2 regions of the Virgibacillus kimchii genome follow, and region 2 is predicted to be linked to the other one. Evidence: predicted binding sites of a transcription regulator. Region 2 holds the regulator's gene; the other holds the start of a gene.
What was found. The regulator LexA, encoded in region 2, represses DNA repair genes until DNA is damaged. The targets are predictions, from matches to a motif close to CGAACATATGTTCG.

Region 1: ACZ42C_RS11240 (RpnC/YadD family protein) is a predicted target of LexA. The motif match lies at 2,687-2,700, and genes of this name have one in related genera.

Annotation. Positions count from the first base shown of each region.
Region 1 is NZ_AP043951.1:2,309,258-2,317,198, forward strand. Features, by position in the region: gene ACZ42C_RS11230 (hypothetical protein) at 1-1,591, shown strand, start outside; gene ACZ42C_RS11235 (secondary thiamine-phosphate synthase enzyme YjbQ) at 2,098-2,499, shown strand; gene ACZ42C_RS11240 (RpnC/YadD family protein) at 2,750-3,244, shown strand; gene ACZ42C_RS11245 (hypothetical protein) at 3,409-3,780, shown strand; gene ACZ42C_RS11250 (hypothetical protein) at 3,861-4,841, opposite strand; gene ACZ42C_RS11255 (galactitol-1-phosphate 5-dehydrogenase) at 5,084-6,127, opposite strand; gene ACZ42C_RS11260 (hypothetical protein) at 6,173-6,349, opposite strand; gene deoC (deoxyribose-phosphate aldolase) at 7,408-7,941, opposite strand, start outside.
Region 2 is NZ_AP043951.1:756,670-764,610, reverse strand. Features, by position in the region: gene ACZ42C_RS03900 (CcdC family protein) at 1-87, opposite strand, end outside; gene ACZ42C_RS03895 (response regulator) at 139-513, opposite strand; gene ACZ42C_RS03890 (cytochrome c biogenesis CcdA family protein) at 777-1,481, opposite strand; gene ACZ42C_RS03885 (YneF family protein) at 1,676-1,897, opposite strand; gene sirA (sporulation inhibitor of replication protein SirA) at 1,957-2,412, opposite strand; gene tkt (transketolase) at 2,593-4,596, opposite strand; gene ACZ42C_RS03870 (DUF896 domain-containing protein) at 4,726-4,962, opposite strand; gene ACZ42C_RS03865 (YneB family resolvase-like protein) at 5,098-5,736, opposite strand; gene lexA (transcriptional repressor LexA) at 5,959-6,582, shown strand; gene glnA (type I glutamate--ammonia ligase) at 6,679-7,941, opposite strand, start outside.

The DNA of each region.
Region 1 (7,941 bases), 1.6 Mb from region 2:
ACTGCCAAATAAAATTGACAAGGAGGAGTGGGAACGTGTTTATGAAGAATCACTTCAATTGGTTCTGGCGTATCCGTTTATGGATGATGAGGTGGACTTGGAGACTTACGGAGAAATGTGGAGGTATGCACTGCGTACGGACGAGACAGAGATGGAATTTGATTATAATGATCACCAGCCGGGATGGCATTTATATGGAGATTACGAAACGATGCTGGGTGCGGAATCATTTAGTCTTTTCAGGAATATTGAAAGCTACCGGAAGAAAACCCGTACACCTGAAGGCAGCGATGATATTTTAGCGAAGGAGATTAATTGGACTGTGTTTTATGGACAGGAAGAACGCCAAATACCTGTAGGAAATGTTACCATTTTTGACGCGAAAACACAGGGATTTCCATTTCACAACTATATTCTTGCGATTGCCTGTTTGCTGGAAAGCAGGTTTCCAAAGCAAGTGTTAGTCACAGGTGACATCTCCATAGGTCAGATGAGAAAAGCGATGGAATGGGCAAATACCATCCTTGAAAAACCAATCCATTTAACCGAACGGGCTGATAATGACATATTGTTGAGACGAATAAGAAGGCTTGTTGACCGGGAGTTTGATGCCCTAAAGTCTTTTATGCATCTAACCATGCACGCAACAGATGAGCAGCTCGGCAAAACCATCAGGGAACAATTTACTCCGGAAGTCATTAAAGCATATTTTATAGACAGGCTCAAGCAATCCGGCATACAAACGTTAGGATTTCAAGTCGACCTTTCTGAATTTCTCCATCTTGGTTTCAACTTGGAACAGGCCTGTGAAATTTGTGTGCTTGATGAGGATGGCTGCCAGGTTGATGCACGGGAATTTGCGAAAACTGTTTTTTCTCTCGAGTGGCATTTCGAAGGCGAACCTGAACATGATGAAACACCGCTGCGCTTTAATGAACCGGAAAGTGAAGAGCCGGAAACTGTGGACTCCCAGTTTGAAAAAGTATTGATGCAAATGGCCGGTTTTCAGGAAAGTATGAAAGTGAATATGACCTATGAAGACGTGGCAGCTATTTTACAGCATAAGCTTGGAGATTTAGTTGAGATGGCACCGTTGTTGGAAGAAAAAAGAAGTGAATTAGCACAAAACGAGGAAAGTGAAGAAGAAATAAATGATTTATTATTAAAATTGATGGCTGATCGTATTGGAAAAGGGAAGTCTTTGGAACCTGCAGCAAATTACACGATAAGCGATTTGGATTATTTGGTTCTCTGGAAAGAAGGGGATAGTCTGCATCCCAATATTGAAAAGCGTTTAAAACAATTAAAGGATTTCAGGAAAGAAATGATGGAAAGAAATAAGGAAAGATTTGATGATTTTCATGCTTGTTCAGATTACGATAAGATGAGGTGGCTCATCCAGTCGAATCGTTACTTTGTTATACGGAAGGAAGCATGGGATTATTATAGAGAAAATATAAACGATACGGATTTGATAAACGCTGTACTCAGCATTTTATTCGTAAAGGCAGAGGAGAAGTATACGAACCAGTTATGTAAAGCTGTATTAAATAATGTAGCATTATTAAAAAAGTATATTGTTTTTGATTGAAACTCGGGGACGTTTCTTCTTGCGCTGCAGTGAAAAGTGAGGGAAGCGTTTAAGCGGTTTAATTAATAGGATTGATAGATTAACAGGAAAACTCCAGCGAATGGGCTGAAGTTCTCTTTGGGGTGAAAGTAGTTGGGTTGGAGTGAAAAGTTGAGTCTTCGAGCGATTTGTGGTTGAGGTCGAGCGAAATTTCGAGTCTTCGAGCGATTTGCGCTTGCCGTCGAGCGAAATTTTAAGTCTTCGAGCGATTTGCGCTTGCCGTCGAGCGAAATTTTAAGTCTTCGAGCGATCTTCAACTACCGTCGAGCGAAATTTCGAGTCTTCGAGCGATCTTCAACTACCGTCGAGCGAAAACTTAAGTTCCCGAGCGATTTGCGCCTGCTGTCGAGCGAATCCTGAGATTTTGAAAATCCAAACCCTATCTGTTATAAAATAATAAATATCTACTTTTTTAAAATGCAGGCAAAATAACACATAGTATTTTCTTAAAAGAAAGGATGTCTATTTTGGAAAAAACATTTCACCTGCGCACCAACGAACATGCGGAAGTGCTTGATATAACCGCTCAGCTCGAAACATGGGTTCAGGAAACAGGGGTGGAGCATGGCATTCTCGTCGTCTCCTCCCTTCACACCACAGCTGGGATTACGGTAAACGAAAATGCAGATCCGGACGTGAAAACAGACATGCTTATGCGTTTGGAGGAAGTATATCCGTGGGATCATCCGAAAGACAGACATGCCGAGGGAAACACCGCTGCCCATTTGAAAACGAGCACGGTGGGACATGCACAAACACTGGTCATTTCCGGTGGAGAGCTTGTCCTTGGCACCTGGCAAGGCGTATATTTTTGTGAATTTGACGGGCCACGAAACAGAAAATTTCATGGGAAAATAATGAAGGGCTGATCTCCCATGATGACGGTTCTCCTACTGCGCGTTTTGTAATTTCCACAAAACCGAAACAGGAGAATCGTCCTTCTGTCTATCTTTCCACTTTCAAGCCTCTATGATCCACGCACCTATAAGATACCCGAACAACTTTACCTAATTAAAATGAAGCGAGATAATAAATAGTTTTAATATTCATTTACTGAGAATGTTTGTTCGTGTATACTGTTAATATCGATATATAATTGATAAAGGGTGTGTTATAATAATGAGTGTAGAACTAGTGTTGGAGGAGCCTTCAGATTATAAATCAATTTCTCCACCCAACTATGATGCTGCTTGGAAAAATATAATTGAAAAGTTATTTAAAGAGTTTGTGCAGTTTTTCGCACCTGAGTTATATACACAGATCTCATTTGCTGAGGAGCCTGAATTCTTAAAACAAGAGCTGCATAAAATAATTATTAAAAACCTGGAAGGAACAAATTACTCAGATCAGATTGTAAAAGTTTCTTTAAAGAATGGCACAGAAAAATGGGATTTAATTCACGTTGAGGTTCAAGACGAGGTAACCAAGGATTTCTCAAAACGTATGTTTCGTTACTTTTATCGGATATTTGACAAATTCGATCATGAAATCTATGCCATTGCCTTAATAAGAGTGAAACCAACTCGTCCTACCCGGATTATTATCACTATTCTTTCGAAAAAACTAACCTTACTTATGAATATGATGTATATAAATTTCGTGATCACACGATAAAAGAGCTCCAGAAATCCGACAATCCATTTGCGGCTGCAGTAATTGCTGCAAAATGCGCAAATAAATCGAAGAAAGATGAAGTGCAACGCTACAAATTTAAACAAAAACTAATGAAGCAGGTACTTAAACGGTCTTCCCGTCAGGATAAGCAGTCACGTAAATACGTGGAAGCATTATTTTACTTTATTGATGTATTGCTAAAAATCCCTGATGATCTCCAAGAAAAATTAATGGGTGAAATGATTGACCATGCAGGAAAGGAGGGCTTTATTCAAATGGATGCCACCAATAGGGATATGTATTCCCCTACTTTAGATGGAATGATAGAAAGATTGGCGAAGGAAAGAATTGAGAAGGGAATTAAGCAAGGAAAAGAAAAAGGCAGAGAAGAAGGTAGAAGGGAAGGTATGGAAGAAGCGAAAATAGTCCTTGCAAAAAATTTAATCAAAGAAAACTTTTCCAATGAAAAAATAGCAAAATTAATAAGTTGGGAACCTGATAAAATTCAAGCTATTAGAGAATCAGAGGACCACTGAACCCCCATAGCGACGGCTCTCCTGCTTTGCGTTTAACGATTGTCAGAAAACCGCACGCAATAGGAGAACCGTCCTTCTGTTTACACGGCGTCTGTTTTTGCCTCTTCTTCTTTACTTTTGTTAAATAGTTTTTTGAATCGTGGTGAAACATCCAATAGTTTTTGTTGCATATCGATGGCCGGCTCCAGGTTTTGGATACTCTTTTGATAGGAACGAATCATCGCAATCGTGACGAGTGGGTCCAGCAACGCCCGTTTCAGTACGGTTGTTAACACGTACGCGCCAACCAGGGCGAGCGCGCCAAGCATAAATCCGAGTCCCGGTTCATTTGCGGAAAGCAGGCTGGAAACAAACATGAGTGTCATGGCAAAGCCAAGAAAGATGGCGATATTAAATATATAAATAAATAAAACTGCTCCCGCCGCAGTCTTCAACAAACCCTTCCAGCTTTGCCCGTAAAGAACAACACCATCTGTGGCGGATTTCCATACATTTTCTTCCGGATTTTGTTTTTTCCTTACAAAAATATAACTTACAATTGCCTCATCAATGTAATTCAACCCAACAGACATAATGGCATTTATGATTCCGATTATATTTTTTGAACCGGGAATAAAGCTAAAAAAATTTCCAATGCGTATGATCCAGCGCTGAATTTGCCTCACAGCGGCATACACCATTTTATCCAGCACGAATGCCACGTGGGCCGTTCCAAAGTTTTCCGTCACTTTCTCTTTTCCATAGGTGATCTGCCCTTTTCCGTCAGGCACTTTGCCACTGGTCAGTAATTCCACAATAACTGAAATATGGCCGACCTTCACCATATACAGCACGTACCGCTCCAAAAACTTCAAGCCACCGTACACCACTCCAAAAGAAATTAGCATAAGAATGATAAAAGCACCTGAAGCTTCCCCGAACATCCTTATAAGCAAGAATCCAATTCCTACCATAATCCCAAGAAATACAAATGCAGCCAAGGTAAAAATGCCATAAATGACAATGCGCGAGATAAAAAAAGGCAATGTTTTCCGAAACAGCTGCAAAACAGACATATCCATCACGTAACCTCCCTTGTTAAATTCACATTCCAACTGATGATAACAAGCGAAGGTTAAACGTAGGTTAAATCATATGAAATTTTGGGACGATTCTTCCATTAAAATTCTTTAACTGCAAAGGATAAACCGCCCACAATTTTCATCTTGGTAATTGGATAAAATGGAAAAAAGGCATAATGAGTGAATGAAACTGCTCATTGTGCCTCGAGTGTCGCGAAACCTTGAAGAAGTGTTCCTTTGTTTTACGGATGGAACAACACTTTTCCAAAGTTTTCTTTTCTGTTAATAATTTTATCAAACGTTTCTGGTCCTTCTTCGAGTGAAAGGCAGTGGGTCACGATTGGATCCACTTTAATTTGACCTGTGCTCATATAATGCACGGAAGCAGTCCATTCTTTTCCGGGGAATGGCGATGAAATGGCATTCCAGGATCCGAGTACACGCAGCTCGTTGCGGACAATTTTTTCAAAATAAAACCGTTCGATGTGAATATCCGCATAAGGGATTCCCATAAATACAACTTCTCCGCCTTTTTTCGGCAGGGCAAAAACCTGAGCGGAAGTAATGGCGGATCCGGCTGATTCAATAGCAAGATCGACACCGTGGCCATTCGTATGTTCCTGAATTTGCTCGTGAGCGGGTTTTTCTTTGGAATTGATCAGTACGTCAGCACCCAGTTCTTTCGCAATTTCCAGCTTGCTGTCATCTATATCAATGGCAAACACCCTTCTGGCGCCAAATACTTTTGCCCATTGCACCGCTAAGAGACCGATGTTTCCGCATCCCATCACCGCAACATCATCACCGGGATGCATGCTGGTGCGGTAAAGTCCATGGACAACCACTGCGGATGGCTCCACCATGGAAGCAGTATCAAAGTCAACATTGTCAGGGATTGGTACGACATTTTCTTCCGGAAGCTTTGCATATTCCGCATAAGCTCCCGGGTGGTAGGCCCCCATGACATGGAGGTTTTCACAGCGTGCCACTTCGCCTTTTTGGCAGCTTGCACATTTTCCGCAGTAAAATGCTGGGCAGCCGGCAATGCGGTCACCTGGTTTAACCGTGGTTACTCCCTCGCCAACCTCAACAACTTCGCCTGCAAATTCATGTCCGAAAATCGTTCCTTCCACATAGGCCCCGAGCTTGTTATAGCGGGAAATATCCGATCCGCAAATGCCCACAGATTTCACTTTTATAATCACATCATCCGGCTTTTCCACTACCGGTTTTTCTGCATCCTCAAAACGAATATCCTGTTTTCCATATAATTTCAAAGACTTCATTTTATTACATCCTTCCTGTTGCAGCACAGGGGCAGATCCAGTGATTCACTTTTGAACCGGATTAGGATCGCCCTCCTGATGATTTACTTTTTTTTTGCCAAAAAAGAGTTTGAACACCACAAGACCGACGATAATGGTATTAAAAATCACCTGATATTCAAAATAAAAATCAGATATCGCACGCATTGGTCCCAGCATAAAGTCTAAAAACGTATCCATCATTTGGGTTCCCTCATTTCACAGGAATATTTGATTCACACTTATTGTTTGCGTAACTTTTTCTTCAGTCGGGTTAGGCATAGGGGTGCACAGAGTTACATGGTGGTGTTGCCTTGTTAGTTTGGGTGTTTAGAAAATTTCTCTGTTACCTTTTGTGCTGAAAATCCACTATTGCGGGCACTGACATCGCTTCTCGGTTACCTTTTGCACTGATATTCCGCTCTTACGGGCACTGACACCGCTTCTCTGTTACCTTTTGCACTGATATTCCGCTCTTGCGGGCACTGACACAGCTTCTCTGTTACCTTTTGCACTGATATTCCGCTCTTACGGGCGCTGACATCGCTTCTCTGTTACCTTTTGCACTGATATTCCGCTCTTGCGGGCACTGACACCGCTTCTCTGTTACCTTTCACACGGAATATCCACTATTGCGGGCACTGACACAGCTTCTCTGTTACCTTTTGCACTGATATTCCGCTCTTACGGGCACTGACACCGCTTCTCTGTTACCTTTTGCACTGATATTCCGCTCTTACGGGCACTGACACCGCTTCTCTGTTACCTTTTACACGGAATATCCACTATTGCGGGCGCTGACACAGCTTCTCTGTTACCTTTTGCACTGATATTCCGCTCTTGCGGGCACTGACATCGCTTCTCTGTTACCTTTCACACGGAATATCCACTCTTACGGGCACTGACATCGCTTCTCTGTTACCTTTCACACGGAATATCCACTCTTACGGGCACTGACATCGCTTCTCTGTTACCTTTTACACGGAATATCCACTATTGCGGGCGCTGACACAGCTTCTCTGTTACCTTTTGCACTGATATTCCGCTCTTGCGGGCACTGACATCGCTTCTCTGTTACCCTTTCCACGGAATATCCACTCTTGCGGGCACTGACATCGCTTCTCTGTTACCTTGAGCGGTGTCTCCCCCACTCGTCAGGGCATTGAGAATGTTTTTCTCTTACCTCCGGCGGAAACACTCCAAGCTATAAGAACACCGTGTGCCTTCGAGAGTTATAACTAACTACCATCTCCAACTAATAATTAATAAGAAGCCGTAGAAGTTCCGCCTGTTACTATCGCAACTGCACCGCTCGCACCAATTCTGCTTGCGCCGGCTTCGACAATTTTTACAGCGTCATCATAGGTTTTTACACCGCCGGCTGCTTTCACGCCAATTTTTTCCCCGGCCACTGACTTCAACAGTTTTACATCTTCAACTGTTGCACCGCCACCGTTAAACCCTGTGGCTGTCTTTACAAAATCAGCACCTGCTTCGATAATCAGTTCGGTTGCCTTTACCTTTTCTTCATCCGTCAGCAGTGCGGTTTCTATAATAACTTTGGTCGTCAAGCCATTGGCGGCTTTCACTACCTCAGCAATATCATTATTTACCACATCGTATTCGCCGGATTTCATCGCACCCAGGTTGATCAGTATATCTATCTCTTCGGCACCATTTTTGATTGCTTCCTTCGTTTCCTCCACTTTTACATGAGTTGTGGCCCCACCAAGGGAAAAACCGATTGGAACGCCGACTTTGATGCCGTGCGGGGACAAGAGCGAATGTGCGTGGGA
Region 2 (7,941 bases):
CGGTTTTTTTGCTGCTCTTAAACGAATTCTAATCATTATCAGGGCCATTGCAGCAGCAATAACTGTACTGGCTATTAACCAAAACATGCAGATCACTCTCTCCACTTGCTGTTTAAACTATTAAAGGTCATCAATTCTTCATGCTGAATTACTATTTTCCAGTACTCGTTCCACCGTTTCAAGTATTCTGCTTTCTTCAAAAGGTTTTACGATAAAATCCTTCCCGCCGGCTTCAATAGCCTGAACAACTACTTTTTGCTGCCCTATCGCAGAACAAACGATAATTTTTGCTTCACTGTCTTCAACTATAATTCTTTTCATTGCCTCAATCCCATCCATTACTGGCATGGTGAGATCCATGATAACCAAGTCCGGGCGTAATTCTTTGTACATATGTATAGCTTCTTTTCCATCCTTGGCTTGCCCTACAACTTCATAATGATTTTTTTCCAATATATTTGTCAGCATGATCCTTAAGAAAGCAGCATCATCTACAACCAGAATTGCAGCCATTACCGTCGCTCCCCTCATTTTTTCAGTTGTTCCTTAATCTATATACTATTTATCATAAGGAAACATTGAATCATTTACCAGCAGCTTAATAAGTTAATCTCCCTACCGCATGAATGACAGTAACCTTTTTCAATGTTGATTTACGCATCCTTTCGAAGGGAACAGACAGAAACGTGTCAAAAAAGCTTCATGAAGTATAAAACTCCCTCCCCACACATTATACACATGGCTAATATGTGAGAGGGAGTAAACCATTTTACAGATCAGAATCCGTAAAATCCAAACCAGGCTGCCAAAAATGAAGTTAATTTAGTCATCCAGTCAAAAAACAAGGCAATTCCTACAAAGATCATTAAATAACCACCTATTTTGACGATTTTCATGCTGTGCTTCTTCACCCAGTTCATTTTTCCAATAAAGAATGCCATTACCAGAAATGGAATGGAAAACCCTAAAACATAACTGACCATCATAATCATACCTACTTGAGGGTCTGTTGCAGCCAGTGCAAAAACCACAGCCAATATAGGGCCTGTACATGGTGTCCAGCCAAGTGAAAAAGCCAGTCCTATAAGAAATGAACCGAAAAAACCGGCAGGTCTGTTTTTAAAACTAATGGATCTGTTTTTAATTAGGAAGTTAAAATTAAGTACGCCGACAATAACCAAACCAAAGAAGATGATTACAATAGCACCAACCTGTCTAATCAAATCCTGGTAAGTCAGCAGGAAATCAGAAATGAATGAAGCGGTAAAACCGATCATTACAAAAACAGCTGAAAAACCAAGCAGGAAGAAGATCGTATGCAATATTGCCTTTTTGTTAATTTTGTTGTTTTCTTCTTTCAGTTCGCTGACACTCATCCCTGTAATGTAAGATAAAAATGCTGGGTAGAGCGGCAGCACACATGGTGAAATAAACGATAGAAAACCTGCTCCAAAAGCAAGGAATATATTAATTTCAGACATTCAGAACCCCCCAGAGACCTTGTTGTCTCCATTGTATCAGAATATAGAAGCCATACATGGAATGAATATGACAATAAACTGAAACTTTCACTGTTACCATGATTTTTAACGTAAGAATACACTTTTACCCCTTACAGAGTATGTAAGGGGTATCTATTCATAATTGCTATGCATTATGACGGGTAAGTAATCATCTATTTGTCCTGCTGATTATTCATTGCCCGCATCATCTGGTTGATTTTCTTTTGTGACGGTTTCTGTCCCATTTGCATCATTAACGTACGGAGCATTTGCTCATTGATAGGCGGATTCTTTTTTAAATAGTTCATCATATATTTTCTCGCAATAAAAAACCCAAGAGCAACACCGGCCAGTAACGCTGTGATAGCAATTAATACAACCCAAATCGTGCTCATGCCCTGCTTTCCTCCTTCGTGTTGTCTCTTTTTCGCTAACCCCTATATAGTATAGTAAATCATGAGTTGGAATACAATAGGAGATTTATATCTTGTTTATTCATATACAATACAGGAGAAATCCATCCAAAGTCTTTTTTTCCTGTTATAAAAAGTAGTCGTTGGTATCTCCGCAGCATCGGAAACAGTAATTGTTCGGCATCCTGTAATGCATCACATCGAAATTTTAAATGTTTTTTACTTATAAGTAAAGAAATACAGCTTCCGTTTTGACATATAGTTATACGTGATCCGTCAATATGTACAATTGCTTTCGTGTTGTTATAATATCCCTTCATATGGCTGATCAGCTTTTCATATGAAAAGTTATGGGTGATATAATCAAATTGCATAATTAGATCTTTTCTTGCATCATCCTTTTGATAACTTCTGAGAAAACGATATAAAATATCACTTTTATGAAAATAATGGTTTGCAATTTCTTCTTTAATCCAATAAATAGAATACGTATTCATAGAGATCTCCTCCTTTATCCTCTATTATACGTACTCTATTTCAGAATAATGTCACTTTACATAAAAAACATCCACTTCTTTTGTCGGTTGGCGCCTGTCGCTCCACGAATTTTGTCGAAGGCAGGCTATGTTCTGTTTGCTAATAAAGATGGTTCCGATGAGCGGAACCATCTTTATTAATTAATTCAGAAGAGACTCCACGTGTTTCACTACATTTTCTACTGTAAAGCCATATTCTTCAATCACTTTATCTCCTTTTGCGGACGCGCCAAAAGTATCTATACCCAATACTTTGCCTTCATCGCCCACATAACGTTCCCATCCGAATGGGGAAGCCATTTCAATCGCTAAACGTTTTTTGATATGCGGAGGCAGTACCTCATTTTTATAAGACTCATCCTGCTTTAAAAAACGATCCCACGAAGGCATGCTTATAACATTGACTTCAATTTCCTTCTCGCTTAATGCTTTCTGTGCCTCCACTGCCAGTTGAACCTCGGAACCTGTGGCTATTAACAATGCATCCGGATCCTCTTTTTGGGATTTACTAATCACATATGCTCCCTTTTTAACTCCTTCATAGGCCATCTCTTTTGTTCCCTTAAGTGTCGGCAGATTTTGCCTGGTCAATACCAGGGCTGTTGGCTGATTTTCTGATTCCAAAGACAGGCGCCAGGCTGCCTGTGTTTCATTCCCGTCAGCTGGACGAATAAGCGATAATCCGGGCATTGCTCTCAATGCGGCCAAATGTTCCACTGGCTCATGTGTTGGTCCGTCTTCTCCAACAGCAATGGAATCGTGGGTAAATACGTATGTGACCGGTGTTTCCATAATTGATGATAATCGCACAGCCGGTCTTAAATAATCACTGAAAACAAAGAATGTACCTGCATATACATTTAGCCCTCCATGCAAAGCCATTCCGTTTAAAGCAGCACCCATAGCGTGTTCCCTTACACCGAACCAGATATTTCTTCCCGCATAATTTTTACGGGAAAAGTCATCCTCATCATTTATCGATGTTTTATTGGAGCCGGCTAAATCGGCGCTTCCTCCAAATAAGTTTGGAACGGATTCCGCTATTGCATTTAGTACTTTTCCGGAGGCCGCTCTTGTTGCCAGAGTATCCTCACCAGGTTCAAAAACCGGAAGATCTTTCTCCCAATCGGCGGGTAGTTTTCCATTTAATGCAAGCTCGAAGTCACTTGCTGATTCAGGATATTTATCTTTATAGGTTTTTAAAAGTTCGTTCCAGTCATTTTCAGCTTTCGCACCGGGCGTTCCAATCTTTTCCTTAAAATCGGCATATACTTCCTCCGGTACATGAAAATCTTTGTGCGTCCATTTATAATATTCTTTTGTAAGTTTAACTTCATCGCCGCCAAGCGGAGCGCCGTGGGATGCAGCCGATGCTGATTTATTCGGAGAACCGTAGCCGATCACAGTCTTAACCTCGATCAGTGTCGGCTGATCCGTGTTTTCTTTTGCCTCTTTAATTGCATTTCTTATCGATTCAATGTCATTTCCGTCCTCTACCCGCAATACTTGCCAGCCATATGCCTTGAACCGCTGCTCCGTATTTTCAGAAAAGGAACGATTTAAATCTCCATCTAAAGAAATGTCGTTTGAATCATATAAAGCAATTAATTTACCCAAGCCAAGATGACCCGCCAATGAAGCTGCTTCATGGGATATTCCTTCCATCACATCGCCATCACTGATCAGTGCGAATGTGTAGTGATCTACAATGGATAAGTCAGGCTGATTAAATTTACCTGCAAGGTGAGCCTCAGCCATTGCCATGCCTACGGACATGGCAATACCCTGCCCCAATGGACCTGTAGTTGCTTCAACGCCATCTGTGTGGTGCACTTCAGGGTGCCCGGGGGTCTTGGAATCCCACTGTCGGAAATTTTTAATATCATCCATCGTTACATTGTATCCTGACAAATGCAATAAGCTGTAAAGCAGCATGGAACCATGACCTGCTGAAAGGACAAAGCGGTCCCGGTTGAACCATTTGGAATTGGCCGGATTATGATTCATGAATTCTGTCCACAATGTGTAGGCCATGGGCGCAGCACCCATAGGCAAACCTGGATGGCCTGAATTTGCATTTTCAATAGCATCAATTGATAAAGTTCGTATCGTATTAATGGATAACTGTTCAATATTTGTCGACATATTGTTTACTCCTTCCACAAATTAAACGAAAGTAATAATCTCTTCTATTCTATAATGAATTACACCTTGTAACAAGTAAACAGATAAGGGGCCCATAATGAAATAAAAAAATGTTCGCGCTAATTACTACTATTCATTTTCCCTATTTTTCTTTTGCATATCCTTTACTTTTTGAGGTGTAACATCATTGCCTTTAGGGTCAACGACTTTCATGGTTTTAAACTGATTTTTAAAAGAACTGCGCACATTTTTTAAATAAGCTTCCCTCAACTCTTTCTGTTCTTGTTTTTCTTTTTCAGTCAATCCTTCTTCTTTTGCTTTCTTTGCAAGATAATTAATCCGTTCCAATTTGTCTTTTGATAGCATGGGACCACCCTCCAATGGAGTTGAAATTTATTACATGATCTTCGTAATTCATCTAAGACAGGAAAAATACCACCATAAAAAAAACAGGAAAGCATTAGTTCCTGTTTTCTAATGTAGCGTTCTTATTTATAAGAATCAAGTATTTTGGGCTTCTTTATATCTTCGGTGGACGGTAGCCTTTGATACATGATAGCCCATGCCATTTAACGTAATGGTTATTTCTTCAAAAGTCATCTTTTTATTCCGCAGACGGATGACTTCATCTATCGGAAACGAGACCCGTTCCCTGCCCGGAGCTTTTGTCAGGTTAGATAAGTTTTTTCCCGGGTTATAACCTTCTGTAATCGCCTTTTTCATTCCTCTTTTGATCTTTGCATTATGCAGTTTACGCTGGTATTCTTCCACGATGGATATAATTTGCAAAACCATAGAATCTGATTCCGATAATTCCAGTTCATCTTCGGTCATAGCTGTATATATGGGAATGTTAAGCTTTTTAAGTTGGTGAAACAATGCAATCTTGGTGTTTCCTCTGCCAAGCCTCGTTTCGTCCTGAATTAAAAGACATTCCGCCTTATGATCAGAAAACATATCAAGCATTTTCAATACGCCTTCCCGTTCAATTTCATAACCACTCTTTTGCTCCTGTATACTTGCAGCGATAGTAAAATCGTATTTTTTGGCAAGCTTGGTCAATTCAGCTCTTTGTCTGGATAGGGAAGTTTCCTGTTCCTGTTTATCAGTACTTACGCGACAGTAAATAATTGCCTTCACCTCTAACACTCCTTTCATTCCCACGTGAGAAAATATCTGCAGATTAAACATCTGTTAACCATACCGACAGAGGCCCACACTCCGGGAACTTTTGTTCGATTATATATTATTTCAGGAAAACAGAATGCTGTCAAATTTTCAGAACGAATGTTTGCTTAACTATATTAAAAATGATAGACTTATATTAACTATTTTTAAGTGCGAGGAGCGAACAAAATGACAATAGCAAAGCTATCCAAAAGACAGCAGGCAATCATGGATTTTATTAAAGAACAGGTTGAAGAAAAAGGATACCCGCCCTCGGTGAGGGAAATTGCACTTGCGGTTGGACTTGCATCCAGTTCTACCGTACATGGACATCTTTCCAGGCTGGAAGAAAAAGGGTATATCAGAAGGGATCCAACTAAACCGCGGGCAATTGAAGTACTTGACACCACAGGGGAAAGCGACATTCCGAGGGAAAAAGCCCGGTATGCACCTTTAATCGGCAAGGTTACTGCAGGCCTTCCCATTACTGCGGTTGAAAATATTGAAGAGTTTTTACCGATCCCTGATCATACAAGTAATCCGGATGATAATATTTTCGTCCTGGTTATCGAAGGAGAGAGTATGATAGAAGCAGGTATATTGGATGGGGACATGGTCATCGTGAAACAGCAGAACACAGCGCAAAACAATGATATTGTTGTTGCCATGACAGATGATGACGAAGCCACTGTGAAACGTTTCTTTAAGGACAAAAATCAGATACGGCTTGAACCGGAAAATGCAACGATGGAGCCGCTCATATATGATAATGTTACAATACTGGGAAAAGTAATCGGTTTATATAGAACCATTGATTAAACTTGCACGCCGATTGACCAGTATTTCCAGGTATGAAAAACCGTCCTGTATCGATTATGATACAGGACGGTTTTTCATTAAAAGGGAAAACCCTTCTTAATAGGAATTCAAATACTGCTCTCTTTCCCATGGATGGACGGTTGTTCTGAACATGTCCCATTCAATCTCTTTTGCTTCAACAAAATGTTCATATAAGTGTTCACCCATCGCATCCTTAATTAATTCATCCTTTTCCAGCTCTTCCAATGCAAGCATGAGTGTCGGAGGCAGATTTTTAATCCCGTTTTCTTCCCGTTCTTTTTTCGACATGACGTATATATTTTGATCCACGGCCGGGGGCGGGGTCATTTTATTTTTAATTCCATCTAAGCCGGATGCAAGCAGAACAGCCATGGCCAAATATGGGTTTGCGGATGGATCCACACTGCGCACTTCGATTCTGGTGCTGATCCCTCTAGAATATGGAATGCGTACCAACGGACTGCGGTTCGCCGTTGACCACGCCACATAGGAAGGTGCTTCATAGCCCGGAACCAATCGTTTATAGGAATTCACGGTAGGATTAGTTACTGCAGTATAATTTGTTGCATGCTTAATTACCCCTGCCGTAAACTGATAAGCTGTTTCACTTAATTGCTGGTCTCCATTTTCATCGAAAAACATATTATCCCCATCTTTGAAAAGGGACATGTTTACATGCATCCCCGAACCATTCACACCAAAGAGAGGTTTTGGCATAAAAGTGGCATGGAGGTTATGCTTTCTCGCAATAGTTTTAACAACCAATTTAAATGTTTGAATATCATCTGCGTGCTTTACAGCGTCAGCATACTTGAAATCTATCTCATGCTGGCCGGGTGCAACCTCGTGGTGGGAAGCTTCAATTTCAAAGCCCATCTCTTCCAGCTCCAGCACAATATCCCTCCGGCAGTTTTCTCCAAGATCCGTAGGTGCCAGATCAAAATATCCGCCCCGGTCATTCAGTTCAAGAGAAGGCTCTCCATTTTCATCCAGTTTGAATAAAAAGAATTCAGGCTCAGTTCCGATATTAAAGGCATCGAAACCAAGCTCTTCCATTTTTTTAAGGTTTCTTTTCAGGTTATAGCGTGGACAGCCTTCAAACGGTGTGCCATCCGGATTATATATATCACAAACAAAACGTGCCACTTTCCCTTTTTCCGAAGTCCAAGGAAATACTACGAATGAATCAAGGTCAGGGTACAGGTACATATCGGATTCCTCAATACGAACAAAACCTTCAATGGATGAACCATCAAACATCATTTTGTTATCAAGAGCTTTATCCAATTGACTGAGGGGTATTTCCACATTTTTAATCGTACCCAGCATGTCTGTAAA